DNA from 4 places in the Rhizobium sp. BT04 genome. Region 2 is predicted to be linked to each of the others. Evidence: predicted binding sites of a transcription regulator. Region 2 holds the regulator's gene; each other region holds the start of a gene.

Region 1 (7,384 bases), on a different replicon from region 2:
GAGCGCATCATAGAACAGCCGCTACGGCTGGGTGGCAGCCTCGACAAGGCGGCCCGCCGGCGGAGGGTGGCGGAGCTGATCGAGATGGTCGGCCTCGCGCCGGAATTGCTCGCGCGCCGCCCGACAGCGCTTTCCGGCGGGCAGCGTCAACGCGTTTCGATCGCACAGGCGCTGGCGGCCGAACCGAAGCTTTTGATCTGCGACGAGCCGGTGTCTGCGCTTGACGTGACGACGCAGGCGCAGGTGTTGGATCTGCTGGCCGACCTTCAGCAGCGGCTGGGGCTTTCGATGGTGTTCATCTCGCATGATCTGGGGGTCGTCCAGCATATGAGCCACCGGATCGCCGTCATGAAGGATGGGGTGATCGTCGAAAGCGGATCGGTGGAGCAGGTGTTCGACCGTCCGCAGCATCCCTACACGCGCTCCCTCATCGCGTCGGTCCCGAACTTGGCGGCCGATCAGAGGCATTTCTGGGCGAGTTCCCGAGCCGCTCCTTAGACCGAGGGCAGGTCGGCGAATACACTTCACTTCGCCGATAGTGTCGGCCCGACGTCTTGGTGAACGACGATATTCCTGCCGAAGGGATTGAGCGCGACGAGGCCGAACATGGCCGCAAGCAGGATCACGGTTATGATCGAAGACGTATTCAGCTTCATGGGCGGCCCCCGCGCCGGATGTGTCGATCCCGGCGCCCTTCGGTGAAGGCCGGGCGGTCAAGGTCTATATTGCTTGCGTGTCCAATAGGTCCGCATGATGCTCCCGCGCCACGTCGGGATGCGAGCGCAGGCGGGATTTCAGCACATTGCGGCCGACCTCGCGAAACAAGGGATTGAGAGGATCCTGCGTCACGCCCCGCACCTCCGCCAGAAGCGCCGGCGGCAAATCGAGAACAGGGATGGTGGCTGCCAGGTTGGCGCCGAGGAAGAACGGAATGGACAGCCTGTCGCCGCCGGCCGGCGGCGTAACGACGCGGTGGATATTGGCCTTGAGGTAACCGTTGGAGGCGAGTTCCAGCAGCTCGCCGACATTGACGACGAAGGTGCCTGGGATAGGCGGCGCGTCGATCCAGCCGCCTTCGCCGTCATCCACCTGCAGGCCGCCGATGACGTCCTGCAACAGGATGGTGACGAAGCCGCCATCCTTATGGGCGCCGACGCCCTGGTCACTCTCCGTCTGATCGCGACCGGGATACCGCACGATCTTCAGAAGCTGGTTCGGACCGTTGGCATAGATCGGCGCGAAGACATCCGGGCTCTGGCCGAGTGCCTCGGAAAATGCCTGAAGGACCTTCAGGCCGACGCCGGTCACTTCTTCGATCCATTCGAGCACGGCCGCACGCATGTGCGGAAGCGCCGAGGGGAATTGGTTCGGGCCGAACAGCCGCTTCCATGGGGGATCGCCCGGGCCGATCTCCAGCCTCTGGCGCTCGGGGCCGAAATCGACCTGTTCCCGCCAATCCTGCTTGCCGCGGGTATATTCGAAGCCGGCCCTGTTATAGCCGCGGAACTGTGGCGACTTGCGCATCTCGATTTCCAGCTTCTGCTCTTCCGGCAGCGAGAAGAAGCGGCGTGCGAGGTCGGTCAGATCGTCGATCCGTTGCTGCGGAATGCCGTGGCCGGTGAGATAGAAAAATCCGAGTGTCCGGCTGACGTCGCGAAGCTCCGCCAGGGCTTGCTGTCGTTCCGGATGAGTGGATGCAAAACGCCCGAGATCGAGTATCGGAAGCGTCCTTGCTGCAGCGGTCACGGCATTTTCCTTCTTGCTGAAACTCGCGTCGAGCCCATGCCGGAAACGGCACCTTCGACCGGTATAATGTCCCAAGCAGCGGGGCGATGTTCAACGAGGGCTGATGCGATAATTCGGCGATCGGGGAAAACGCATTTTATTTTTCGAGCAAATTTGTAGATTATTCGCCTGCCGCCGATCACACTGCGATCTTGCGTGCCTAGAGCATTTCCATTTTTCTCCGAATCACGGAGATGCTCTATCTCTTTGTTTTCACGCAATTCCGGCCGGAAAACCGCTTCGCACCTTTCCTGGAATTGCCCTAATGCCCGGTTGCCTCCGGCTGCAGATCGGCATCCGTCAGGCTTCCCAAGAAGGCCACGATGTCGTCGATCTCGGGATCGGTGAGGGCGGGCGCATCGCCGGGCTTCCTGCCGAAGGGCGGATCCTGGTTGAGATTGTCCCAATAGGCCTGCGGCAGGTCGTCATACTTGCGGACCGTGCCGTCGGCATTTCTCGGATACCAGCGGCCGGGATCGCTGTCGCGCGTCGCATAGAAGGCGACGACGTCGCGCAGCGCGTGGAAATAGCCATTGTGGAAGAAACTCTTCTTCAACGCGACATTGCGCAGCGTCGGGGTGCGGAACAGGCCGCAATATTCGCTATATCCGGCAAGATCGGTGCGTTGTGGGCCGCAGAGGCCGAGGTCGTGATAGCCGGGGTCGCCATTGGCCGGAATCGCCATGTTGCGCGGCGCGGCAAGCCCGAGGAAGCCGAAGTCGGAAAAGAGCGGCGGCTCACCGTCATCGGCGGGTTCGCTGACGTGACAGCTCGAACAGTTACCCTTTGCTGGATCCTCGAACAGCTGCCGTCCGTGCAGCTCCCGCGCGGTCAGCGTCGCCTTGCCGGCGAGGAAGGCGTCGTAGCGGCTGGAATAGGGATAGAAATCCGGACCGCTCTGTTCGAAGGCGGCGAGCGCCTCGGTGGCGGCGTCGAATGTGTCCTTAGGATTGTCGAACACGCTCTCGCCGAAGGCCGCCCTGATGTCGGCGGCGTAGGACGCCTTGCGCAGTTTGGCCGCAACCTCGGCCGCATCCTTGTTGCCCATCTCGAAGGGCGAGAGCAGCGGGATCTTCGCCTGATCGGCGCCGTGATCGACCCGGCCGTCCCAGGTGAGGCCGCCGGTCGGGCCGTTATCGACGCTTTCGTCGCCCTCGTCCTCGGAATCGTAATAATGCTCGGTGAAGGCGGGCACCGCCTGCAGGTAACGCAGCGTCGGAACGGCGCGCAGGCCCGGCCGGTCCATATGCTGGCCGCCCATCTCGACTGGTGTCGCCGATGCCGGGCCGAAGCCATGACGGGGATCATGGCAGGAGGCGCAGGCCTGCAGTCCCGAGGCCGACAGCGAGGCGTCTGAGAATATCTTGCGGCCGAGCGCGGTCAGCTGCTCGGCCCGGGCGAAGGCCTCGGTGCGCGACATCGGGCCGGGATGCACGCCGACAGCCACCGCCGCGCTGCTTTGCCGCAGCGGCAGAATGGCCAGACAGAGCGCCGCCGCACCCATGCTCACCGCCAGGCCGGACCGGACAAACCAGATGGTCTTGATTGCCATGATAAGGATTCCAATAGCTTAAGACTGATTTCCTCCATGATCGAACCTGGTTGCAACAAATTGATGACGGCTATTCCCTGCGGCATCACGGCAACCCTGATGTCACAAAGTTGATAGACGGCCGGAATAGCGTTTGGGCGCCCCCGAGCGTTCTTCGCTCCCTCTAGCCAACGCCCCTAGCCATGAGGTGCCCCGTGAAAAGACTGAAACTCCTGCATTCCATCTGTCTCGCCGGAACGGCCTTCGTGCCGTGTGCGGTGGCGGCATCAGCCCATGCGGCACCGGCCGGTTACGACAAGATCGACAATATCGTCGTCATCTATGCCGAAAACCGCAGCTTCGATAATCTCTATGGCGGCTTTCCCGGCGCCAACGGCCTTTCCAATGTCAGCGCCGATGAGGCCCGCCAGCTCGACCGCGACGGTCAGCCGCTCGCCGAACTGCCGCCGGCCTGGGGCGGCCTGACCGCCAAGGGCGTGACCCCTGCCATCACCGAGGGGCAGTCGGCTCATCTTGCCAATGCCAGCTTCGCGATCGACGATCCCAAGGGTTTTGCCCAGGCGCCGACCGTCATCACCCGCGATCTCTGGCATCGTTTCTACCAGGAGCAGATGCAGATCGACGGCGGCAAGAACGACAAGTTTGTCGCCTGGGCCGATTCCGGCAGCCTGGTCATGGGCCATTATGACGGCTCGATCCTGCCGATGTGGCAGGTTGCCAAGAAATACGTCCTGGCCGACAACTTCTTCCAGGGCGCCTTCGGCGGCTCGTTCCTCAACCACTTTGCACTGGTCTGCGCCTGTGCGCCCTATTATCCCGATGCCGACAAGAGCCCGGCCAAGCCTGTGATCGCCAAGGTCGATGCCGACGGCACCTCGCTTGTTGTGGCGGAAAACGCCCCGAAATCGGCGCTGGAGGGCGCGCCTAAATTCGTCTCCGACGGCACGCTGACGCCCGACTTCTACGCCGTCAACACCATGCAGCCGCCCTACGAGCCGAGCGCCAATCCGCCGGCCAAGGACGGTGATCCGGCCTATGCCGATCCCACGGCGGCGACGACGCTGCCGCCGCAGCATGCGACCACCATCGGCGACCTGCTGTCGCTGAAGGGCGTCAGCTGGGCCTGGTATGGCGGTGCCTGGCAGGCAGCCCTTGACGGCAAGAACGCGACGCCGGTGCCGAACTTCCAGTTCCACCACCAGCCGCTCAACTATTTCGCCAATTTCGCCCCCGGCACCCCGGCGCGCGCCGAACATCTCAGGGATGGCGGCCTGGCCGGCGAGGCCTTCCTCAAAGACATCGACGACGACAAGCTGCCGGCGGTGTCCTTCTACAAGCCGCAGGGCAACCTCAACGAACATGGCGGTTATGCCGATGTGTCGAGCGGCGACCAGCATCTTGCCGATATTGTCTCGCATCTCGAGAAGAGTCCGCAATGGGGCCATATGCTGGTGATCGTCACCTATGACGAAAATGGCGGCTTCTGGGATCACGTCGCGCCGCCGAAGGCCGATCGCTGGGGCCCGGGCAACCGCATTCCGGCCTTCATCATCTCGCCTTTCGCCAAGGCCGGCACGGTCGATCATACCCAATACGACACGACCTCGATCATCCGCCTGATCACCGCGCGCTACGATCTGCCTGTTTTGCCCGGCATCGTCGCCCGCGACACGGCGTTGCGCGACAACGGCCGGCCGCCGATGGGCGACCTCACAGCCGCGCTTGACCTGACGTATTGATCGATCACGAGCGGCTCCGGTTTCGACCGGGGCCGGTCAAGCTTGGGGCCTGCGTCACCGGCGCAGCAGCGGCCGCAGCGCCGCCTGCGTTTCCCTCAGCAGCGGCAGATAGCGCTCCTTCATCTCCGCGGCCGGGACGAGGGCGGCCGGAGTGCCGATATTGATCGCCGCGACCGTTTCGCCGCGGTCGTTATCGATCGGCACGGCGATCGAGCAGAGGCCGATCTCCAGCTCCTGGTCGATGATGGCGTAGCCCTCGGCGCGGACGCGCCGGAATTCTGTGATGAGTTCGTCCGGGTCGATCCTGGTATTCGGCGTATTTTTTCTCAACTCGCTGCGGGCAAGGATGGCGCGCGCCTCGTTTTCGGCAAGAGCCGCAAGCAGCACGCGGCCCATCGAGGCGCAATAGGCGGGCAGGCGGCTGCCGGGGGTGAGATTGATCGACATGACGCGGCGCTGCGCGGCGCGGGCGATATAGACGATGTCGGTGCCGTCCAGCACCGAGGCCGAGGCGCTCTGGCCGGCCTTTTCCGAGAGCAGATCGAGATGCGGCTGCAGCAGCGCCGGCAGCGGCGTCGCCGCGAGATAGGCATGGCCAAGCCGCAGGATCTTCGGCGTCAGGGTGAAGAACTTGCCGTCATAATCGGCATAACCGAGCTCGGCGAGCGTCAGCAGCGAGCGGCGCACCGTGGCGCGGTCGAGCCCCGTCAGCTTGGCGGCCTCGGCAATCGACAGCCGCTGCCGCGTTTCACCGAAGGCCTCGATGACTTTCAGGCCGCGGGCAAAGCCGCTGACGAAATCCGTTTCGCGCATGGGTCGGGTTATCGATGCTCTTTGGGGTGGGCGCTTCAGCAGTTTTCTAAAGACAGTTTTGCTGCGATATTTCGAACCGATCCTTATTTGATTTGGACATTCTGCGCCAATAGATTTGGAGGATTTCGATCGGATGAGCACCTCCCACATTCCCAGCCGACAACCCGGATAAGTCGTGATATGATCGCCGAAGTAGCGTGATTATCGATACTCGGAAGGCAGGAGCCATGTATGAGTCGCGACACGCCAATCGATAAGCAGGGGCGATCCACAGAGGTTTCGACTGGCGAAAGCCGCTCTTCCCAACATGGCGGCGAGCGGCGGGTCGTCACTGCGCTGTGCTATGACCTGATCGGCTCCACCAATCTCTTCAATCTGATGGATATCGAGGACTATCAGGATATGATCGCCGCCTTCCAGCAGGCGGCGCGGCAAGCGATCACGGCGCATTCCGGCGTCGTCCGCGTCGAAGCTGGGGACGGTGGGGTGGCGCTTTTTCCGATCGAGCTCGGACCGCGGGATGCCGCGTCGGCCGCGATCCGCGCCGGCCTTGGAATCGTCAAAGCGTGTCAGCGTCTCGCCCGCGATCTCGTTCGAGACGATCTGCAGGTGCGCGTGGGTGTCGCGACATCGGTTGCCCTGATCCGGGATACGCAGCTGCAAAACTGGATACATGAGCCGGTCACGGGCGCCGCACTTGCGCTTGCGACACGGCTCGAGGCCGCCGCTGAACCCGACAGCGTCCTGGTTTCGGAAGAGACCCGGAACCTCGCCGGCCGCTCACAGGCCTTCGTTCCGGAAGGTGCACGGATGTTGAAAGGCTTCTCCGCGCCTGAAAACGTCTGGAGAGCAATCGGCCACAAACGGGAGCTCGACCGGTTCCACGCCTTCGGACGGCTGGATGGCACATTCGTCGGCCGCATTGCGGAGCTTGAGCGGATAGAGAAGGCCTGGAAGGCCGCAGTCGAAGGTAAGGGCAAGGTCGTCGTCATCACCGGCGAGGCCGGCATCGGCAAGTCGCGGCTGCTTCGGCAAGCCCGACATATGATCCATGCGCAGCCGGTGCGATCGCTGTTTTTTCAATGCCTGCCGGGAGGGTTTCGCTCGACGCTTCACCCGGTGCTGAACAGTTTTCCGCAGCGCCATTCCGACAGCACGGATGGCGGGCGGCTGACGGTCGCAGCGGTCGCTGCTCAGTTTGCGCGCCACGGCATCCGGGATCGTGAAGTCATCAGCATATTTTCCCATCTGCTCGGTGCGGATGGGCGCAATGAGGCTCTCTCCGACAGTTCTCCCAAGGCAATCCAGAAACGCGCACGGCAGGCGCTGTCAAAAGCGTTGAGCGTCATGTGCGAGCAAACGCCGCTGATGATAGCGGTCGAGGACATTCATTGGATCGATCCTACCTCCGAGCATCTGCTTCGCGAAGCGGCGCGGCTCGTGCCTGCGCTTCCCGCATTGCTGATCGTCACCAGCAGACGGGATCCGTATGCCG
Region 2 (7,384 bases):
GCAGCAGGCCGTGTTCGTCGCAGATCTGGCGAAGCGCCTTCATGAATTCGGGGGTGGCGGGACGCACGCCGCCCTCGCCCTGCACCGGCTCGATCAGGACTGCGGCCGTGGCATCGGTGATCGCGGCGCGCACCGCTTCGATATCGCCGAAAGCCACCTGATCAAAACCCGGCGCCTTGGGGCCGAAGCCTTCGAGATATTTCTCCTGGCCGCCGGCGGCGATCGTCGCCAGCGTCCGCCCGTGGAAGGCGCCTTCGAAGGTGATGATATGGAAGCGCTCGGGATGGCCCTTGGAATACTGATAGCGGCGCGCCGTCTTGATCGCGCATTCGAGCGCCTCGGCGCCCGAATTGGTGAAGAACACCTTGTCGGCGAAGGTGGCGTCCGTCAGCCGTTTGGCCAGGCGCTCCTGGCCGGGGATCTCATAGATGTTGGAGAGGTGCCAGACCTTGTCGGCCTGCTCCTTCAGGGCGCCCACCACATGCGGATTGCTGTGGCCGACCGAGGTGACGGCGACGCCGGCGCCGAAATCGAGATATCGCTCGCCGCTTTCGGTGATCAGCCACACGCCCTCGCCTCGCTCGAACCGCAGCGGGGCACGAGAATAGGTGTCATAAAGCGGCGCGGCTTCAGCCATGGCGCGATCTCCCGATCTAAAGTTATGGGGCGACTGACTCCGGCTAAGAAAACCAGGCCCGAAAAATCAAAAATGCCGCCTTGCGGCGGCGACTGGCACTATTTCCTTTTCGCGCTGCAATGTCAACAAAACTGCGCCCTTAGCGCATGCAGCAAGGGTGTGCAGCGGCATTTTCAGTCTTCAACAGGCATTATTGCAGAAATGCCACGCAGGGGCAGCAAGTTGGGGAAAACTACGAATTCGATTCATCCGGATTCATGCGACTCTTGTCACGGAGTCAGCCTCACACTAGGTTAAAGTTCAATTACTAGACTGCATGCGGCGGAACTAGTCACCAAAATTGATCAAGCGTTTCTTGTTTCGGAGCTCCCGGGACAACGGTGAGGGATTCTGCCATCACCAACGCAAAAGGTGGAGACAGGGCATGAACTGGACAGACGAGCGGGTCGAGAAACTCAAGAAGCTTTGGGCCGAAGGACTGAGCGCCAGCCAGATCGCGGCGCAACTTGGCGGTGTCAGCAGAAACGCTGTTATCGGCAAGGTTCACCGACTGAGCCTTCCGGGCCGTGCCAAGGCCGGCGGCACCAGCACCGCGGCGCGAACGCCGAAGCGCAATACAGCGGCACCGCGCGCGCCGAACTACGCCTCTCGCGTCACCACCCGCACCGTTACCCGCCAGCAGGGCGCAACGATGCTGAAGGAAGAGATCGAGATCGAAACGATCGAGGAAATGGAATATGTGCCGAGGGGCAACGTGGTCGTGCCGATTTCGCGCCGCCTCGGCCTGACGGAACTGACCGAACGCACCTGCAAGTGGCCGGTCGGCGATCCGCTGAAGGACGACTTCCACTTCTGCGGCTGCGAATCCCCCGACAATTCGCCCTATTGCAGCTATCACCAGAAGCTCGCCTACCAGCCGGTCAACGAACGCCGCCGGGCGGCAGCGCGGGCTGGCTGAGAAGAACAGCATCGTTAGAATGCAGAAAACGGGCCGCGTGGCCCGTTTTTTTATGCGTGGATGGAAGCGCTCATTGCGGCTATGGCTGCCCCTCACCCTAACCCTCTCCCCGTAAACGGGGCGAGGGGACGTGCCACACGAGAGGTGTAGGAAGGGGAACGGAGACGTCGCGGCGGGGTCCCTTCGCCCCGCGAGCGGGGAGAAGGTGGCGGCAGCCGGATGAGGGGCAGTCCATCGCCGCGAACCGGACAGCAGCGGGACAAGCCCGAGCATCACGAAAGAGCCGTCGGCCGAGCTGTAGTGACGCAGCCCTCAGGCTTCCATCGAATACCCGGCGCCGCGGACGGTGCGGATGACGTCCTGCATGTTGGAGAAATTCAGCGCCTTGCGCAGCCGGCCGACATGGACGTCGACGGTGCGTTCGTCGACATAGATGTCGTGGCCCCAGACGCCGTCGAGAAGCTGCGAGCGGGAGAAGACCCGGCCCGGCGACGACATCAGGAATTCCAGCAGGCGGAATTCGGTGGGGCCGAGGCGGACTTCGCGGCTCTTGCGATGGACGCGGTGGGTTTCGCGGTCGAGCTCGATATCGCCGCACTTCAGCACCGTCGACAGCACCTCGGGACGGGCGCGGCGCAGCATCGCCTTGACGCGGGCAACCAGCTCAGGGGTCGAGAAGGGCTTGACGACATAATCGTCGGCCCCCGTCGAAAGTCCGCGGACGCGCTCGCTCTCTTCGCCGCGCGCCGTCAGCATGATGATCGGCAGGCGCTCGGTTTCCGGCCGCATGCGCAGGCGCCGGCAGAGCTCGATGCCGGAGACGCCGGGCAGCATCCAATCGAGGATCAGAAGATCGGGCGTGCGCTCCTGAAGCCGCATTTCGGCTTCGTCGCCACGAAGGATGGTATCGACCTCGAAGCCTTCCGCTTCGAGATTGTAGCGAAGAAGCACGCTCAGGGCTTCTTCGTCTTCAACAACTGCAACTCTCGGGATCATGCGTCTCGGTCTCCTCGCGCATGATCCTTAAACCGGGGGTGATTTAAGCAATGCATCCTGCGCAAATTCACAAACTGGCTGCGACCTCTTTGCGCGCCCGCACGGGCGCGCATGCAATTGACTGGTCCGGGCGACTGGCCCGGGCTGTCCGGGCGACTGGCCCGGGCTGTCCGGGCGATTATTCCGTAACCGCGCCGACGGTGTTGGCGCTGTCGTCCTTCGGACGATCGCCTTCCGGCTGCGCGCCGGTCGCCATGTAATAGATCGTCTCGGCGATGTTGGTGGCGTGGTCGCCGATGCGCTCGATGTTCTTGGCGCAGAAGAGAAGATGCGTGCAGCTGGTGATGTTGCGCGGGTCTTCCATCATGTAGGTCAGGAGCTCGCGGAACAGCGAGGTGTACATCGCGTCGATCTCGTTGTCGCGCTCGCGGATCGCATTCGCCTTGTCGGCGGCGCGCGTCGTGTAGACGTCGAGCACTTCCTTGAGCTGGACGAGCGCCAGCTCGGACAGATGCTCGAGGCCGCGGGCGAGCTTGCGGGGAACGCCGGTGCTTTGGACGGCGATGACGCGCTTGGCGGTGTTCTTGCCGAGGTCGCCGACGCGTTCGAGATCGGCGGCGATGCGGATCGAACCCATGATCTCACGCAGGTCCGCGGCCATCGGCTGGCGGCGGGCGATGGTGACGATCGCCTTGTCGCCGATTTCGCGTTCGGCGTGATCGAGGATCACATCGTCGGAGATGACCTTCTGCGCCAGCGCGGTATCGCCGTTGACCAGCGCCCGTACGGATTCGGCGACCATCTGTTCGGCCAGGCCACCCATTTCGGAAATCCGCCTGGAAAGGAACTTCAGATCATCATCATAGGCAGAATAAATATGTGTCGATGCCATGGGGCTTTATCCTCGAATAACGGAAAGGCTTGGTAACGCCAAAATCAGCCGAAGCGACCCATGATGTAGTCCTGGGTGCGCGGATCGTCGGGATTGGTGAACATCTTGTCGGTGTCGTTCTCCTCGACGAGATTGCCGAGGTGGAACATGGCGGTGCGCTGCGAGACGCGCGCGGCCTGCTGCATGGAGTGGGTGACGATGACGATCGTGTAGTTCTCGCGCAGTTCGTGGATCAGCTCCTCGACCTTGGCGGTGGCGATCGGGTCGAGCGCCGAGCAGGGCTCGTCCATCAAGATGACTTCAGGGCTGACGGCGACGGCGCGTGCAATGCAGAGGCGCTGCTGCTGGCCGCCCGAAAGACCCGTGCCGGATTCATGCACGCGGTCCTTGACTTCGTTCCAGAGACCGGCGCGCTGCAGGCTGGTCTCGACGATCTGGTCGAGATCGGCCTTCGACTTGGCGAGGCCATGGATGCGCGGGCCGTAAGAGACGTTTTCATAGATCGTCTTCGGGAACGGATTCGGCTTCTGGAAGACCATGCCAACGCGGGCGCGAAGTTCGACGACGTCGATATCGGGATCATAGATATCGTCGGTATCAAGCGTGATCTTGCCGGTGACGCGGCAGCCGTCGATCGTGTCGTTCATGCGGTTGAGGCTGCGCAGGAAGGTCGACTTGCCGCAGCCCGAAGGGCCGATCAGCGCGGTTACGGTGTTTTCGCGGATGTTCAGGTTCACGTCGAAAAGCGCGCGCTTCTCGCCGTAGTAAACCGAAACATCCTTTCCGATCATCTTATACGGGACGTTGCTCATCTTGTGATCCAGCGCCTTTTCAACTGCAGCTTCCGTCAACATGTTCATGATGTTTAACTCCGTTTACCAGCGGCGCTCGAAGCGACGACGCAAGAGGATGGCGCCCATGTTCATGACGATCAGGAACAGGAGCAGGACGATGATGGCACCCGAAGTCCGCTCGACGAAGGCACGTTCGGCCTCGTTGGCCCACATATAGACCTGCACGGGCAGGGCCGTCGAGGGATCGAGCGGTGTGGTCGGCGCGTTGGCGACGAAGGCGACCATGCCGATCAAAAGCAGCGGCGCGGTTTCGCCGAGCGCGTGCGCCAGGCCGATGATCGTGCCGGTGAGGATGCCGGGCATGGCGAGCGGCAGAACATGATGGAACACCATCTGCATCTTCGAGGCGCCGAGGCCAAGGGCTGCGGCGCGGATCGACGGCGGCACGGCGCGAAGTGCTGCGCGCGTCGCGATGATGATCGTCGGCAGGGTCATCAGCGTCAGCACCAGGCCGCCGACCAGCGAGGCCGAGCGCGGCAGGCCGATGAAGTTGATGAAGACGGACAGACCGAGCAGGCCGTAGACGATCGAAGGGACGGCGGCGAGGTTGTTGATGTTGACCTCGATCAGATCCGTCAGCTTATTCTTCGGCGCAAACTCCTCGAGATAGATCGAGGCGGCAACACCGATCGGCAGAGCGAGCACGAGCACGATCAGCATCAGGTAGAGCGAACCGATGAGGGCGACGCCGAGGCCGGCGGCCTCGGGACGGCTGGAATTGCCGTTGACGAAGAGGCCAGTGTTGAACTGCTTGTGGAGAGCGCCGCTCGCCTTCAGCTCGTTCATCCAGGCAACCTGCTTGTCGTTGACCTTGCGGTTCTTCTCATCGACCTTAAGATCGATCTGGCCCTTGCTGGCGCTGTCGACATTGGCGTCGGCGAGGACGGTGACATTGACTGTTTTGCCGATGATCGACGGATCGGCGATCACCATATCGCGCAGCTGGATCGGCGCACCCTTGGAGAGCATAGCGGTTGCATCGCGCACGTCAGGGCGGCTTGCGGCATTGATGTTCAGCTGCTTGACGATCGCGTCGCGCAGGAGAACCGGATAGTTGGCGGCGACCAGAACCGAGGGGTCGGTCGCTCGCTTATTGTCGGGGTCGATCGTCTTCTCGGTGAATTCGATCGGCAGCGTGATCGCCGTCTGCTGGAAGGCGGTGTAGCCCTTGCCGATCACCGTCCACAGCAGGATGAACAGGAAGACGAGACCGAAGGTGATGGCGGCGATGCCATAGGCCTGGAACCGGCGCTCGGCGGCGTAGCGGCGCTTGATGCCGATATCGCGGCGCGCAGGCGCCTTGGAGACGGTGACGCCTGATGTGGGAGAAACAATATCCGTCATTCGTACTGCTCCCGGTATTTGCGCACGATGTAGAGCGCATAGATGTTGAGGCAAAGCGTGATGCAGAACAGCGTGATGCCAAGGGCGAAGGCAACCAGCGTCTGCGGCGAGGTGAACTCGAGGTCGCCCGTCAGCTGGTTGACGATCTTGACGGTCACCGTCGTCATCGGCTCGAAGGGGTTGATCTGGATGCGGGCGGCGACACCGGCGGCCAGCACGACGATCATGGTTTCGCCGATGGCGCGCGAGGCCGTCATCAGCAATGCGCCGACGATGCCGGGAAGAGCGGCCGGCAAGACCACTTTCTTGATGGTTTCGGAGCGGGTGGCGCCGAGACCGAGCGAACCGTCACGCAGGGCCCGCGGCACGGCGGTGATGATGTCGTCCGACAGCGAGGAGACGTAGGGAATCAGCATGATGCCCATGACGATACCGGCGGTCAGAACGCTCTGCGCCTGAATGAAGTTGGTGTAGCTGCCGGAGAGCAGGCCGCTGACCTGAGCCGAGAAATCGCGCAGGAACGGGCCGACGGTGACGAGGGCAAAGAAGCCGTAGACGATCGTCGGAATGCCGGCGAGCACTTCGAGCAGCGGTTTGGCGACGCCGCGCACCTTCGGCGAGGCGTATTCGGCCATGTAGATGGCGGCAAAGAGACCGACCGGCACGGCGACCAGCATGGCGACCAGGCCGATATAAAGCGTGCCGAGCAACAGCGGGATCAGGCCGAACTGACCGAAGGACGAACTGCCGGCACCGGCAAAACGCGGATCCCAGACGGTGCCGAAGAAGAAGTCGGCGGCGGGAACGGCGGCAAAGAAGCGCGCGGCTTCCGACAGCATCGAAAGCACGATGCCGATCGTCGTCAGAATGGCGATCGAAGAGGCGAGCAGCAGGCCCCAAAGCATGACGCGCTCGACGCGGTTGCGGGCGCGGAAGCGCGGGGCAATGGCGCGCAGCGCATAGAAGGCGCCTGCGACAGCCAGAATGAAGACAACAGCCGTCATGACGAGGCGGCTCGTCATGCTCATGGCGTTGAGCTTCTTGGCGGCGTCGAGCATGTAAGGCTGGGGCTGGCCGGCAAGCGGCACACCCTTTTCGCTGAGCTTGGCCTGGAGTGCCGCCGGATCGCCGGCGACCGCTGCGGTTTCATCCGCGGTCAGCATCGTCAGGCCGCGGGCGACCGTCGCCACCATGGAATAGCCGAGATCCTGCTCGACGGCGGCTTGCGCCTTGACGTCGGCAGGAAAGGCGCCGCGAACGGAGGATTGGATGATGCCGGGGCTGACCGACAGCCAGACGCAGAGGACGATGAGGGCCGGAAGAACCGCCCAGATCGCCGCATAGGCGCCGTAATAGGCCGGCCGTGAGTGCAATGCCGAGGATCTGCCGCCGGCAAGCGCCGTGGCCCGGCTGCGCGCGACCAGATAGGCGGCGGCACCGATCACCACAAGGCACAAAAGTATGATGGATGTGCTCATTCGTTACGTCCCCAGGCCCGTAGCCCCCAAAGCCCGGCAGCTTCATCAGCCGCCTTCAGCTTCCAATCATGCAGAATGAATTCACCCTGCAGCACCGAAAACATCGGTGCGCGGGGATAAGGCAATGCCGGCGCGGGCCTGAAGGCGCCGCGCCGGCAAAGTCATTACATAGCCTTACCGGCTTCGACGTCCTTGCGGATCGCTTCGCGCTCGGCATCCGGAGCG
Region 3 (7,384 bases), 1.4 Mb from region 2:
CTTGCAGGCGATGAAGGTCGGACGGTCGGACTTGTGGGCGGCTTCGATCGCCTCGGCGATGGCGGCCTGATCGTGACCGTCGATCTCGATGGTGTTCCAGTGAACGGCCTTGAAGCGGGCGATCTGGTCAGTCGAGTCCGACAGCGATACGGCGCCGTCGATGGTGATCGAATTATTGTCCCAGAAGAGGATCAGCTTGTTCAGCTTCAGGTGGCCGGCAAGCGCGATCGCCTCATGGCTGATGCCTTCCATCAGGCAGCCGTCGCCATTGATGACGTAGGTATAGTGGTCCTGCAGATCGGAGCCGAACTCCTCGCGCAGCTTGCGCTCGGCGATCGCCATGCCGACGGCATTGGCGATGCCCTGGCCGAGCGGGCCTGTCGTCGTTTCGATGCCGGTGGCATGACCATATTCCGGATGGCCGGCGGTCTTCGAGCCGACTTGACGGAACTGCTTCAGATCTTCGACCGTCATGTCGGGATAACCGGTCAGATACAGCAGCGAATAGAGCAGCATCGAGCCATGGCCGGCCGAGAGCACGAAGCGATCGCGGTTCGGCCAGTGCGGCTTCTTCGGATCAAACTTCAGATATTTGGTGAACAGGACCGTCGCCACATCGGCCATGCCCATCGGCATGCCCGGGTGACCGGAGTTCGCCTTTTCGACGGCATCCATGGCGAGAAAACGGATCGCATTCGCCATCCGGTCATGTTGTTCGGGAGAGGTCATGGCTTTTCCGCAAGTTCCGGGTGTCGGGGGGATGGCCTCGAGCCTCCAAGACCATCGAGTGAAAGCGGCAGACACATAGCAGTTGGGGCTGGCAAGTCAATAAATGGGACGCCAAATCCGGGCAGGCAGCGGCGATTTTTGACATTTGATCGGGCGATTGTACAAATGACGAATCTCGTATGGCGATCACGTGTAAAGTGCTCATCCACAGGATAGGTCGGTGGGCAAGTGACAGGATTTATTGACGCGCCGTTTACGAGCGGCATATCCTTTTGAAATCACAGGATCGGCGCGGCGTGCCGATTCGCGGATTCTGTGCGGGAATCGGAAAGACATGATGCCCACAGGCAAAACCATGGAAGCAGCGCTCAACGAATTGAGACAGGCGATTTCGAGCCTCGAAAACGCCGTCGACATGCGCGTCGAGCGGCAGCGCGAGCAGGGCGAGATCGAAGGCGAGGTGCGGCGCGTGCACGCCGACCGCTCCCGGCTGGCGCAGGAACTCGACCAGGCGGAATTCCGCGCCAACCGGCTGGAGGAGGTCAACCGCGAGGTATCGCGGCGGCTGGTGACGGCTATGGAAACGATCCGCGCGGTTCTGGATCGCTGATAGAAAGAGTTTGGCATGGCGCAGGTGACGGTAACGATCGACGGCAAGGCCTATCGCATGGCTTGCGAGGAGGGGCAGGAGGATCACCTGACCGATCTCGCCAACCGCTTCGACGGCTATGTCGGCCATCTCAAGGCCCAGTTCGGTGAAATCGGCGATCTCAGGATCACCGTCATGGCCGGCATCATGGTCATGGACGAGATTGCCGAGCTGACGCGCCGCGTCGCCGGGCTGGAATCCGAACTCGAGTCGCTGCGCGGCAACCGCGACACGGTGCTTGCGGCCACCGCGCGCACCGAAGAAAATCTTGCGGCAGCGCTCAGCGAGGTTTCAACCCGCATTCGCGGCATTACCGATAAACTGAACGGCCGGCCCGCCCCCGAACTCAATTGACTCAATTAAATAAGGACGACTTGCTGCCGCCACTGGCGCGCCCGCGCAAACGTCCTTATATATCGCGGTGCGGTCTGCGCCTCTCGACAGGAACCACAATCCCTGGGGCCATACTCGATCCAAAGGGAGCTGTCCCTGGCCAGGCCCGTGGGCCTGGACACACGGCGCCCACCTACGTTTGTAGGCACCCAGGATCGTAAACATCCATCGGTGGTCGTGGATCGCACCTTTCCTCTTCATCACGACGAAGACGGCGAACGCGGCTGCAGCGTCCGCCATTTTCAACGCATCCGCTATTTCTTCAAGCCCGGAAGGGTGACCTGGAAGACCTGGAACATGGTGTCGACATCGGCACCACCGTCCGCCTTGTAGGCGGCGCCCACCTGGAAACCATCCTGTGTGAGGAAGTCGTTGTCATTAGCGACGAACAGGAAATAATCGTCCGGCAGGTTCGGGTCGAGAACGCTTGCCAGACCCATGGCTTCCCATTTTTCCGACAGATTGTTCTTGTCGTTCGGCGCGCCGTTGTGCAGGCCGAAGCGGGCGAGATCGGCCTTGTCGTTGAGGTCGATGAGTGGTGTCCGCGTCGCCGGCGTCAGTGACGGATCGAGGACGCCCTTCGGCGCGATCGGCTTGCCTGCATCGAAATCGCTGCCGGCGATATCGGTCGCCTTGGAAAGGTCTGCGATGTCGATCTTGCGGTAGAGCGAGGTATCGCCCTTCAGACCCTGGCCGTTGCCGCTGTCGCGGGCGAGCATCAGGAAGGTCTTGTCGGAAAGGGCGACGATTTCGCTCTCTGCGGCGATCGTCGTCTTGTCCTTGGCGTCCTTGAACACCGGCAGCGGCACGACATATTCGTGCACCAGTTTCAGGTGATTTAGATCGGCGGCGTCATAGACCATGGCGCGGGTATTCTGGCGGGTCGAACTGGAATCGCCACCGTCCTGACGGGCGGCCGACTGCAGCACTGCTATGATGAACTTACCATCAGGCGTCATCGCCATGCCTTCGAGACCCTGATTGTTCTGGCGGCCGGTCTCCGGATCCTTCGGGTCCGGAGCGGAGGCGCGGGGGCCGGGATTGTTGGAGGCAAAGCTCAACGCGCCCTTGCGCATCGGCAAAAGCGCCTTCGGCGGCTGGGTGGCAGACAGCAGACGGCCGTCGGCCGAGAAGTGGTAGATATAAGGCCCGTATTCGTCGCTGACGAACATGGTGCCGTCGGCCAGGCGGATGATGGCTTCATTGTCGAGGGCGATCTTGCCGTTCACCGCCTGCGGCAGTGGCGGAAAATTGCCGGCAGCGGGGCGGACGCCGGATTCCGGGTCGAGACCGGTCATGTCGCCGCCTTTGTCGTCGACGAAGGGCGTGGAATCGACGAGCTTTGCGTCAACGCCCGACTGTTCCTTGCCGGCCTCGGGTGCCGCACCCGGAGCGGTCGGCGTCAGGCCGATCGAGATGGTGTTCAGGCGCGGACGATAGTCGACGGTGCCGACGGCGTTATAGCCACGGTCTGGCAGCAGGTAGAGCGTGCCCTTGTAGCTGGCGCCGTCGCGGCTCCAGGCGGCGGAATCGATCGCCATGCCGGAGCCGGAACCGAAGGTCTCACCGAATTTGTCACGCTGGTTGGCCGGGATGCGGCCGATGCCGACCAGGCCCTTGTTGACGAAGGCGAGGCCGTCGACAGTGGCGGAATTCTCGGCACTTGCGACGGCCGGAATGGCGGCGGATGCCGCAATAATGGCGGCAAACAGCCGCGCGTATGATCTGATGTTCTTCATGAAATACCCTCTCGGTCAAAGCGTTCCTGCAGCGGCCCGCCCGGGCTGGACACCGCTTCAAATGACACCCCGGCCCTGGATTCGATTTCCCGATGGCAGAACACGCCCTGGATTTCGCCGCCCCATATCCCCTCAGACGGTTTATGACAGCATCATGATATCTGGATGACGCTTTGCAGCGAAAAGGCCATGCCGGGAGAATGTCGGGCTTTCGCCTATCCGCAGTCCAGCTTGCTGCCCTATCCCACGGGATAAGGCCCTTCAGCAAAGACCACGTCGTGGTAACCTTTCGAGCCGACATCAAGCGCCAAAGGGCTGCGCCATTCCCTGTTGTCGCGCAGGCAATCGAGCACGAAACGGAAATCATATCGCGGCTGCCAGCCGAGTTCCCGCCTTGCCCGCGCGTTGACATAGACACGGTCGAGCGTTGGAAACATCTTCCAGCCGCGTGATGCATAGAGGGCGCCTGCACCTGGGAACAGCCGTTCGACGACAGCAGGCGCGTCGTGCCTGATTGCGGCAAGATCGCTTGCCGGAAACGGCGTCGTGGCGGAGACGATGTAGCGGCCGAAGCCGATTGCCGGCGCCTTTTCGAGCGCCAGCAGATGAGCGCCGGCCACATCGGCGATATCGACGCGGCGGTGAAGAAGCTCGTTGGCCTGGGCATTTTCCGCCGGATAGCCGCTGCGAATGTCAGGATCGTCGTCGTTTTCGGGAAAGAAACGCGATGTCCTGAGAATGATCACCGGCAGGCCGGACTTGCGGGCGAAGAGTTCGCACAGACCTTCGGCGGCGAGCTTCGTGACACCGTAGATGTTTTTTGCGACCGGCAGCACGTCCTCGGTCACCCATGCTGCCGGTGCGCCGGCGGCCGGCGTCAAAGCCGCACCGAAGGTGCTGGTGGTGCTGGTGAAGACGAAGCTTGCGACGTCTGCGGCGACGGCTGCTTCGAGCAGGTTCAGCGTGCCGGCGATATTGGTGTCGAGGAAATCGCGATTGTCATGGGTCGCCACATGCGGCTTGTGCAGCGTCGCGGCATGGATGACGCAGCTGATGCCTGACATCGCTTGCCGGATGAAGGCGCGATCACCGATCGAGCCGACCATATCGGTAAAAGCCGAGGGCTTGATATCGATGCCGCGCACCCATCGGCTTTCGGCCTTCAAAGTGCGCATCAGCGCCTCGCCAAGATGGCCGGCACTTCCCGTCACCAGTATCGTCATCACATCGCCTCCCGACCGTTCAGGAGGCGGACGCTATAAAGACCGGCATTCCGGGACAACGCATAAATTATGCACGGGAATGCAGGAAAGCTGCAGGCTCGCCGATGGTCGTGACAAGGCGGCCGGCGCTGCCATCGGAAAGCATGATCCTTTCCCAGATCACGCGGCCGGCGGCGATCGGCAGCAGCGCATTGCCGTTGGCGCCGGTATCGAGGGTCAGTGACGAAAGCCTGCCCTCATGCCAGCCGCGCTCTTCCAGCGACTGCTCGGCCGCGGTGATTTCAGCAGATGCGTAGGAGAAAAGCGAGCGGCCGAGAAAGGCAGCGAGCGGCGCCCGCCATTCCGCCTGCCGCGGGCGGGAGGCGGAGAGCAGCCGGTGGGTGCTGTCGCAGATCAGATGCACCGGTCGGACGGAATCCTCGACCAGTCGCTTCAGCGCCGCATCAGCCGCGGCATGTCGCGGTGAGGCGAAAATCCGTTCCAGCTGGACGGCCTGTTCGGGCGACAGCGCGAGTTGTCCGCACTCCCAGCGTGACACCGTCGTCTGGTTGACGCCGAGGAGTTCGGCGAGATGCTGCTGCTTCATGCCGCGCAGCAGCCGCATGCGGCGTATGCCAGCTCCCGATATCGTCATCCGTCTGATCCCATGCCATTTTTGCCAGCATAAGGCTTCGGCGGACCGGGCAGCAAGCTGGGTTGCGCGGATCACTCTTCCGGCTGGCCTTCGAGATCGCTTCTCAGCCGGTCGAGTATAGAGAGCGCATGGCCGGCATAGGCGCTGATCCAACGGTCGTAAATGTGCTTGATCGGCAGGCTGTTTAAGTGGTTCCAGCGCTCGCGGCCCTCCTTCCTGGCGATGACCAGATCGGCTTCCTCCAGCACTTTCAGATGCTGCATTACCGTACAGCGGTCCATCTGCGGAAACATCTCGCAAAGCGTCCCTGTGGTCCGGGGGCCATCCTTGAGCCGGTCGAGGATTTCGCGGCGGCGATGGTGGGCCAGCGCCTTGAAAACCGGATCGTCTTTTGATTCGCTTGACATGTTATGTTTTTATAACACAATGACGCTGGACGCCATGACAAACAGCAATGGAGAAGAGGAGAAGTGCCATGTCTCTCGGAATCCGTGTTTCCGGCCGCATCGGACGTCCCGTCGCAGAGGTATTCGACGCCGTCGTCAACCCGAAGAAGCTCAGCAGCTATTTCACCACGATCGGCGGGGCGAGCGCGCCGCTCGTCCAGGGCACGACGGTAACCTGGTGGAAGGATGCTGCGGTTGAGGTGGTCGAACTCGTGCCCGAAAGCCGCATCGTGCTCAGTTGGGACGGCGGCACCGCCGAAGATAAGGCGACCTATAAGACGATGGTGGAGATGAACTTCAAACCGCTGGAGGATGGCGGCACGCTGGTGACCATCGCCGAAACCGGCTGGCGCGAAGACGATGCCGGTCGGCGCGGCACCTATCTCAACTGCGAGGGCTGGACGCAGATGCTCTGCTGCATGAAGGCCTTCGTCGAATACGGCATCAATCTGCGGGAGGGCATGTTCCTCAGCGAAATGAAGGGAGAGCCGGCCAGCGCACCTGACGCTTGACGAGCGCATCGGTCTGCAGGAGATCGGCGGCGCAATCGTCGCATTCGCCAATCAGGTCGAGACTTCGCTTGCCTGTCACACTGCGGGTGCTAATTTCCGGATTCGAGACTTCATTTCGGTTTCCAGGAGATTCATTATGCAGCTTGGCATGGTTGGTTTGGGCCGCATGGGCAATTACATGGTCCAGCGCTTGATGCGAGGCGGTCACGAATGCGTCGTCTACGACGCCAGGCCGGAAAGCGTTGCCGAGCTCGCAGGCCTCGGTGCGATCGGCAGTGCTTCGCTCCAGGAATTCGTCTCGAAGCTCACCCATCCGCGCGCGATCTGGCTGATGCTGCCGGCGGCGATCGTCGACAAGGTGCTGGCGAGCCTGGTGCCGCTGCTTGAGAATGGCGATATCGTCATTGACGGCGGCAACTCTTATTACCATGACGACATTCGTCGCGGCGCCGACCTCATCACCAAGGGCATCCACTATGTCGATGTCGGCACAAGCGGCGGTGTCTTCGGCCTCGAGCGCGGTTATTGCCTGATGATCGGCGGCGAGAAGGGCATCGTCGAACACCTTTCCCCGATCTTCGCGACGCTGGCGCCCGGCGTCGGCAAGACGGAAGCCTCGCCGAACCGGAGCGCCGAAGCGGCTGCAGCCAGCACCGCGGAGCAGGGTTACCTGCATTGCGGCCCGCATGGCGCCGGTCATTTCGTCAAGATGGTGCATAACGGCATCGAATACGGTCTGATGGCCGCCTATGCCGAAGGTATCAATATTCTGAAACACGCCAATATCGGCGCCGCCTCGCATGAGGCCGATGCGGAAACCGCGCCGCTCGCCCATCCGGAACATTTCCAGTATGATTTCAACCTGCAGGATGTCGCCGAAGTCTGGCGCCGCGGCAGCGTCATCACCTCCTGGCTGCTCGATCTTACAGCCGATGCGCTGCATGCCGATCCGGCGCTGTCGAAATATGCCGGCCGCGTCTCCGATAGCGGCGAAGGCCGCTGGACGATCATGGCGGCAATCGACGAAAGCGTGCCGACGCCGGTGCTGAGTGCCGCGCT
Region 4 (7,384 bases), 840 kb from region 2:
ACCAGGCGCTGGTCGAGGTCAAGGCGGTCGACGACGCCTACCCGCTCTACGGCAAGTTCGTCGCCGAGCCGGACTATCCGCTCGCAGCCCTGCTTTCAGGCCAGGGCGGCACCTATGGCGCGGTCGCAGCGCCGCTGCTTCTCGATCGGCTCGGCCTTGCGGTCGGCGACGAATTGCTGCTCGGCAATGTCAAGCTCAGCATAACAGGCACTGTTAAAACCGAGCCGGATGCGCTGTCGGAAGGTTTCGGCTTTGCGCCGCGCCTGCTCGTCAGCCGCCGGGCGCTCGAAGCCTCCGGGCTGATCCAGACGGGAAGCCTGGTCGAGCATGCCTATAAGATCCGGCTGGAAAACAAGGCCGCGATGTCGGGCATCCAGGCGCGTGCCGCCAAGGAATTCCCCTCCGCCGGCTGGGCGATCCGCACCAGCGACCGCGCCGCACCCTCGCTCACCGAAAACATCACCCGTTTCTCGCAGTTCCTGACGTTGGTCGGTCTCACCGCGCTGATCGTCGGCGGCGTCGGCGTCGCCAATGCCGTGCGCGCCTTCCTCGATGCCAAACGCACCACCATCGCCACCTTCAAATGTCTCGGCGCGCCGGCGCAGGTCGTCGTGCTGATCTATCTCTTCCAGATCGCTATCATCGCGCTTGGCGGCATCCTGATCGGTCTGATCATCGGCGCCCTGTCGCCGATCTTCGCCGCGCAGTTCCTGGCGCAATTCCTGCCGGTCTCGACCACGCCGACCCTTTATCCCGGCGCCCTACTGCTTGCGACGCTCTTCGGCATCCTGACGACGCTGGCCTTCGCCATCCTGCCGCTCGGCCATGCCCGCGAAGTGCCGGCGACCGCACTCTTTCGCGAGCAGGGCTTCGAAGCCCGCCGCCTGCCGTCCTGGCCCTATATCCTGCTTGCCGCGCTGTTCATGGCCGCTCTCGCCGGCCTCGCCGTCCTCACCGCCTATGACCGCTTCATCGCCGTCGTCTTCGTCGGCGCGATCGTCTTCGCCTTCGTCGTCCTGCGCCTCGTCGCAGCAGCGATCGCCTGGCTTGCGCGCCGCAGCCCGCGCGTCAATTCGCCGGCGCTGCGGCTTGCGATCGGCAACATCCACCGCCCCGGCGCACTGACGCCCTCGGTCGTGCTCTCGCTCGGCCTTGGCCTGGCGTTGCTGGTGACGCTGACCCTGATCGACGGGAACCTGCGCCAGCAGCTGACCGGCCGCATGAACGAGGGTGCGCCGAACTTCTTCTTCGTCGATATCCAGAGCGCCGAGGTCGACGCCTTCCGCGATCTCGTCCAGGCGCAGGCGCCGCAGGGAAAGCTCGTCGAAGTGCCGATGCTGCGCGGCCGGATCGTCGCCTTCAACGGCGAGGACGTCACCAAGATGGACGTGCCGGCGGCCGGCCGCTGGGTGCTGAACGGCGACCGCGGCATCACCTATGCCAACACTCTGCCTGAAAACGCCGCCCTCACCGAAGGCAGCTGGTGGGACAAGGATTACAGCGGCGAGCCGCTCGTCTCCTTCTCCTCGGAAGAGGCCCATGAACTCGGCCTCAAGATCGGCGACAAGGTGACCGTCAACGTGCTCGGCCGCAATATCACCGCGAAGATCGCCAATCTGCGCCGCGTCCAATGGGAATCGCTGTCGATCAATTTCGTCATGGTCTTCTCGCCGAACACCTTCCGCGGCGCCCCGCATGCCTGGCTGGCGACCCTGACCGATCCCTCCTCGACACCGGCCGAAGATGCGGCGATCCTGAAATCCGTCACCAACACCTATCCGACGATCACCAGCGTGCGCGTCAAGGATGCGATCGATATCGTCAATCAGCTGGTCGCGCAGCTGGCGACCGCGATCCGCGCCGCGGCCTCCGTCGCCCTCATCGCCTCGATCCTCGTCCTTGCCGGCGCGCTTGCCGCCGGAAACAGGGCGCGCACCCATGACGCGGTGGTGCTGAAGACGCTCGGCGCCACCCGCGCCATGCTGATCCGCGCCTTCAGCTACGAATATCTGATCCTCGGGCTCGCGACCGCAATCTTCGCGCTGATCGCCGGCGGCGTCGCCGCCTGGTTCATCGTCGCCCGCATCATGCGCCTGCCCTCGACCTTTCTGCCCGACGTCGCAGGGCTGACGCTGGTGACCGCGCTCGTCCTGACCGTCGGCATCGGCCTGATCGGCACCTGGCGCATCCTCGGGCAGAAAGCGGCACCTGTCTTGCGCGAGCTTTGAGCCGGCAGCGGCACCCAAACCCTTCACCTTACGGCGATTTAACCGGCCGAGCCCTCGCAAGGCTCTTGTTTGCGAGGGGCGAAAGCCTCATATTATCCGCAGGCATGCTGGAGCTCCGCAGCGGCGCCCGGGTCGAAAACCCCGACACCGTATCTCCATCGGAGCTTGTAAGAGGAAACTATGGCTGATCTTCGTAACTATCAAAGCCGCGCTCAGACCGGCGAGATGATTGATCAAGGCCTGCGCGCTTATATGCTCAAGGTCTACAACCTGATGGCGCTGGGTCTGGCGATCACCGGTGTGGCCGCATATCTGTCGTTCCAATTCGCTTTCGCCAACGGCGAACTGACCGCTTTCGGCCAGGCGATCTATGTGAGCCCGCTGAAGTGGGTGGTCATTCTGGCGCCGCTGGCTCTGGTGTTCTTCCTGAGCTTCCGGATCCATAGCATGACGGTGAGCGCCGCCCAGACGACGTTCGCGATCTATGCCGCGCTTGTCGGCCTGTCGCTCTCGTCGATCTTCCTGATCTACACCGGCCAGAGCGTCGTGCAGACCTTCTTCGTCACCGCCGCCTCCTTCGGCGCGCTGTCGCTTTACGGCTACACGACGAAGCGTGACCTGTCGGCGATGGGCTCGTTCCTGATCATGGGTCTGTTCGGCCTGATCATCGCTTCGCTGGTCAACATCTTCCTGGCTTCGTCGGCCGTGCAGTTCGCGATCTCGGTGCTCGGCGTTCTGATCTTCGCAGGCCTCACCGCCTACGACACACAGCGGATCAAGGAACTGTACCTGGAAGCCGATGACGTCGCTGTCGCCGGCCGCAAGGCGATCATGGGCGCACTGACGCTCTATCTCGACTTCATCAACCTCTTCATGTTCCTGCTGCAGTTCATGGGCAACCGCAAATAAGCAGGACGGACTGAGATCGAAAAGGCGGCTTCGGCCGCCTTTTTTGTTGCGCCGGTTTCGCAGCAGTGGTTTTAGGTAAGCCCTCTCATTCCGATGGACCAGCCCCCGAAATGTCCTTCCTCCTGCGCGATGCCTCGCAAGCCGACATTCCCGCCATTGCCGATATCTATCGCGAATCCGTCCTGAACGGCGTGGCGAGCTATGAGATCGTGCCGCCTTCCGAGGCCGAGATGGCGCAGCGTTTTTCGGCGATCGTCAGCCAGCGCTATCCTTATATCGCCGCCGTCGATGCCGACGGAGGTCTGCTCGGCTATGCCTACGCCTCGGCCTTTCGCACGCGCCCCGCCTATCGCTGGATGGTCGAGGATTCGATCTATCTGGCCCCTGAGGCGCGCGGACGCGGCGTCGGCAAACTGTTGATGGCCGAACTGATCAACCGCTGCACCGATCTCGGTTTCCGTCAAATGACCGCCGTCATCGGCGGTGCCAGCCCTGCCTCGATCGCGCTTCATCTCAAGGCAGGCTTCGTGGAGGTTGGCCTGATGAGGGGCACCGGCTACAAGCACGGCCGTTGGCTGGATACGATGGTCATGCAGCGCGCCCTCGGCGAAGGCATGACAACCGCTCCGGATCCGTCCACCTATCCCGGCACGCTGTTTGCCGGCTGATACGGCCTACTTGTCGACGAGCTTCAGGGCCTTGTCGAACACCTTCAGCACCTGATTCAGCTCGTGACCGCGCTTCAGGATCGTGCCGTGGATATTGATCACCGAATAGGCGCCCTGCTTGGCCGCCATCTTCGGATTTTTCTCGATGCGGAAGAGCGGCATTTCGCCGGAGCGCTTGAAGACGGAGAAGACCGCCTTGTCCTTCAGGTGATCGATCGCGTAGTCGCGCCATTCGCCGTCGCCGACCATGCGGCCGTAGATCCACAGGATCGCGTCCAGTTCGCGCCGATGAAAAGTCACCGGAAGCGGGTCCTTGCTTTGTTTGTATTCCCTGAGATCGACGACGACTGAGGAACTATTGTCGACGGAACGGCTTTCGCCGTGTCGCAAATCCGGCTGATCTGTCATCAGGTCTCCCAAGGCCTCCGCTTGTGACAGGAGAGTGACAGTGTGCCCGACCCGCCGCAAATTGCAAGAGTACCGCCCGTCACATTCGGCCGCAGTCTGATAGCGCTAACGCTTTCTCTGCAGCGCCGCATTTCAGTCAAAACAGCGCCTCATTTGCAGGAGAATTATGAATCCCCGGTTTGGCGCCAGCGCGCCAAAGGGCCCGGCGGAGCGTATCGACCTTAACCCCAGCCCCGAATACGCTCAGCCGGGCCGCCCGGTACTTCATCCGCAACCGGATGAAATCTCAGATGTTTTTTCCAGCCATCACCACGGTCGCGCCAAGGATCGCAGCCGGATCGCCGTTGTCGGTCGCCGATTGTAGCAGGATCGCGCAGCCTTCGAGCTGCGGCCGCTGCAGGACGCTCGCCGGCAGCGTCAGACTGGTCGCCTTGCCGTCCCACATACCGACCGTTTCGACATTGGTGACGCTGTGCAGATAGGACAGCTTCTTCCCGCTGTTTTCGCCTTTTTCGACGTCGATCGTCTTTTCCTTGTCGAAATAGACCATCACGACATTGGCTTTGCCCTGCCCCGCGCCGATCTTGATCTCCAGCTCGTCGCCGCGCATCGCCGCGCTGATCGGGACGGTCAGCCCGTTGCCTTCGCTGCTATAGGTGTCGATCTTGCCGTTGATGCCGTTGAGATCAGCGCCGGCCAGATGGCCGCGCCCGTTGACGATGGCCTGCGGCGTGTAGACGTTGCTGCGGCCCATCGTTCTGGCATAGCCGTATTGCCGCTCGGTGTTTTCCTTGGAGCTCAGCGTATCGGCCCAGCCGAGATAGTTCCAGTAATCGACATGATAGGCGAGCGCGATGACATCGCCCTGGTTCACCAGCTTGCGGAAAGCGGCATCAGCCGGAGGACAGGAAGAGCAGCCCTGCGCCGTGAACAGTTCGACGACACCTTTCGGCGTGCCGTCTTCGGCCTGCAAGGGGCCTGAGAGAACAACGCCGGCGATCAGCGGAATCAAAAAACGGGGGGACATTCACCTGCACCTCTTTTTCAGCGCCGACGGCGTGTTGGAACCGGAGGCTCTGACATATGAACGTACGAATAATCCTTCCGGGTCCAAACGAAAAGTCACGAACGGGTGAGACGCAGCGCTGCCGGAACCCGCGGAAAACAAATCATCGTGAGCTGGCCAAATTACTGTCGCCGCAAAGAAAAGCCGCCGGAAACTGCTCTCCGGCGGCCATTATCAGTCGAGTCTCTTAAAAATCAGGCAGCGAGATCGCGCAGAACCGTCTGCAGGATGCCGCCATTGTTGAGGTAGACCACCTCGTCGAGCGTATCGACGCGCGACAGCAGCGGAACTTCCTTCACGGTGCCGTCGCCATAGGTGATCTTGGCGATCTTCTTCTCGCGCGGCTTGATCTTTTCCAGACCTTCGATGGTGACGAGTTCGTCGCCCTTGAGGCCGAGGCTCTGCCAGGTCGTGCCCTCTTCGAAGACGAAGGGAATGATGCCCATGCCGACCAGGTTCGAGCGATGGATGCGCTCGAAGGACTGGGCGATCACCGCCTTGACGCCGAGCAGGTTGGTACCCTTGGCAGCCCAGTCGCGCGAGGAGCCGTTGCCGTATTCGACGCCGGCGAAGATCACCAGCGGCACGCCCTCGGCCTTGTACTGCATCGCCGCGTCGTAGATCGAGGTCTCTTCCTTCGACGGGTAGTGGATGGTGTAGCCGCCTTCCTTGCCGTTCGGGCCGAGCATGTGGTTGCGGATGCGGATATTGGCAAAGGTGCCGCGCATCATCACTTCATGGTTGCCGCGACGCGTACCGTACTGGTTGAAGTCGGCAACGGCGACCTCGTGGCCGAGCAGGTAGGCGCCTGCCGGCGATGCCGCCTTGATCGAACCGGCCGGGGAAATATGGTCGGTGGTGATCTTGTCGCCGAACAGGCCGAGAACGCGGGCGCCCTTGATGTCGGAAACGCCAGTGCCCTTCTTACCCATGCCGACGAAGTAGGGCGGGTTCTGAACATAGGTCGAATTGTCGTCCCAGGCATAGGTCTGGCCCGGCGGAACCTGGACGGCCTGCCAGTTGACGTCGCCCTTGAAGACATCGGCGTACTTGGATTCGTAGAGCTCGCGGGTCACGTATTTCAGGATGAATTCCTGGACTTCCTTCGAAGTCGGCCAGATGTCCTTGAGATAGACCGGGTTGCCGCTCTGGTCCTCACCGATCGGCTCCCTGGTCAGATCCTTCTGCACCGTGCCGGCAAGCGCATAAGCGACGACAAGCGGCGGGGATGCGAGGTAGTTCGCCTGCACGTCGGGCGAGATACGGCCTTCGAAGTTACGGTTGCCGGAAAGAACGCCGGAAACGATGAGACCTTTGTCATTGATCGTCTTCGAGATCGGCGCCGGCAGCGGGCCGGAATTGCCGATGCAGGTGGTGCAGCCGAAGCCGACGAGGTTGAAGCCAAGCTTGTCGAGATCGGCCTGCAGGCCCGACTTGGCGAGATATTCGCCGACGACTTGGCTTCCCGGTGCCAGCGAGGTCTTCACCCACGGCTTCGTCTTCAGGCCCTTGGCAACGGCGTTGCGGGCAAGAAGGCCGGCGGCGATCAGCACTGACGGATTGGAAGTGTTGGTGCAGGACGTGATGGCGGCGATCGCCACGTCGCCATGGCCGAGATCAAAATCCGTGCCTTCGACCGCATAGCGGTTGTTGAGCTGGCCGGGCTTTTTGTAATCCGTGTCCATCGAGCCGGCAAAACCGGTCGCGATGTTCTCGAGCGAAATGCGGCCTTCCGGACGCTTCGGGCCGGCCATCGACGGCACGACGTCGCTAAGATCGAGTTCCAGCGTGTCGGTGAAGACGAGCTCGGAACCGTCGCCCTCACGCCACATGCCTTGGGCCTTCGAATAGGCTTCGACGAGAGCGATCCGGTCATGCGTGCGGCCGGACATGGTAAGGTAGTTGATGGTTTCGCCGTCGACCGGGAAGAAGCCGCAGGTGGCGCCATATTCCGGGCCCATATTGCCGATCGTCGCGCGGTCGGCGAGCGGCATATTGTCCATACCGGGGCCGAAGAATTCGACGAACTTGGAAACGACGCCCTTCTTGCGCAGCATCTGCACGACGGTGAGAACGAGGTCAGTTGCAGTGACGCCTTCCTTGAG

The links. Region 2 encodes PhoB, which activates phosphate uptake and scavenging genes when phosphate is short. Its sites were predicted from a motif close to TGTCATNNANCTGTCAT; they were not measured.
Region 1: a site for PhoB is predicted at 3,390-3,406, ahead of QMO82_RS33680 (acid phosphatase). Genes of this name have one in related genera too.
Region 3: a site for PhoB is predicted at 3,654-3,670, ahead of QMO82_RS19165 (esterase-like activity of phytase family protein). Genes of this name have one in related genera too.
Region 4: a site for PhoB is predicted at 4,237-4,253, ahead of QMO82_RS21850 (DUF2794 domain-containing protein). Genes of this name have one in related genera too.

What each region holds. Positions count from the first base shown of each region.
Region 1 is NZ_CP125653.1:529,428-536,811, forward strand. Features, by position in the region: gene QMO82_RS33660 (ABC transporter ATP-binding protein) at 1-498, shown strand, start outside; gene QMO82_RS33665 (hypothetical protein) at 525-656, opposite strand; gene QMO82_RS33670 (isopenicillin N synthase family oxygenase) at 721-1,746, opposite strand; gene QMO82_RS33675 (cytochrome-c peroxidase) at 2,048-3,337, opposite strand; gene QMO82_RS33680 (acid phosphatase) at 3,532-5,076, shown strand; gene QMO82_RS33685 (IclR family transcriptional regulator) at 5,131-5,889, opposite strand; gene QMO82_RS33690 (AAA family ATPase) at 6,121-7,384, shown strand, end outside.
Region 2 is NZ_CP125652.1:3,583,688-3,591,071, reverse strand. Features, by position in the region: gene QMO82_RS25755 (aspartate aminotransferase family protein) at 1-637, opposite strand, end outside; gene QMO82_RS25750 (GcrA family cell cycle regulator) at 1,062-1,595, shown strand; gene phoB (phosphate regulon transcriptional regulator PhoB) at 1,908-2,591, opposite strand; gene phoU (phosphate signaling complex protein PhoU) at 2,770-3,483, opposite strand; gene pstB (phosphate ABC transporter ATP-binding protein PstB) at 3,528-4,343, opposite strand; gene pstA (phosphate ABC transporter permease PstA) at 4,359-5,681, opposite strand; gene pstC (phosphate ABC transporter permease subunit PstC) at 5,678-7,159, opposite strand; gene QMO82_RS25720 (substrate-binding domain-containing protein) at 7,324-7,384, opposite strand, start outside.
Region 3 is NZ_CP125652.1:2,166,238-2,173,621, reverse strand. Features, by position in the region: gene tkt (transketolase) at 1-729, opposite strand, end outside; gene QMO82_RS19180 (DUF4164 domain-containing protein) at 1,064-1,339, shown strand; gene QMO82_RS19175 (cell division protein ZapA) at 1,355-1,732, shown strand; RNA gene ssrS (6S RNA) at 1,801-1,959, shown strand; gene QMO82_RS19165 (esterase-like activity of phytase family protein) at 2,026-3,510, opposite strand; gene QMO82_RS19160 (NAD(P)-dependent oxidoreductase) at 3,750-4,733, opposite strand; gene QMO82_RS19155 (helix-turn-helix transcriptional regulator) at 4,801-5,367, opposite strand; gene QMO82_RS19150 (helix-turn-helix transcriptional regulator) at 5,439-5,774, opposite strand; gene QMO82_RS19145 (SRPBCC domain-containing protein) at 5,843-6,325, shown strand; gene gnd (phosphogluconate dehydrogenase (NAD(+)-dependent, decarboxylating)) at 6,462-7,384, shown strand, end outside.
Region 4 is NZ_CP125652.1:2,743,316-2,750,699, forward strand. Features, by position in the region: gene QMO82_RS21835 (ABC transporter permease) at 1-2,228, shown strand, start outside; gene QMO82_RS21840 (Bax inhibitor-1/YccA family protein) at 2,409-3,137, shown strand; gene QMO82_RS21845 (GNAT family N-acetyltransferase) at 3,248-3,805, shown strand; gene QMO82_RS21850 (DUF2794 domain-containing protein) at 3,812-4,213, opposite strand; gene QMO82_RS21855 (thioredoxin family protein) at 4,500-5,240, opposite strand; gene acnA (aconitate hydratase AcnA) at 5,474-7,384, opposite strand, start outside.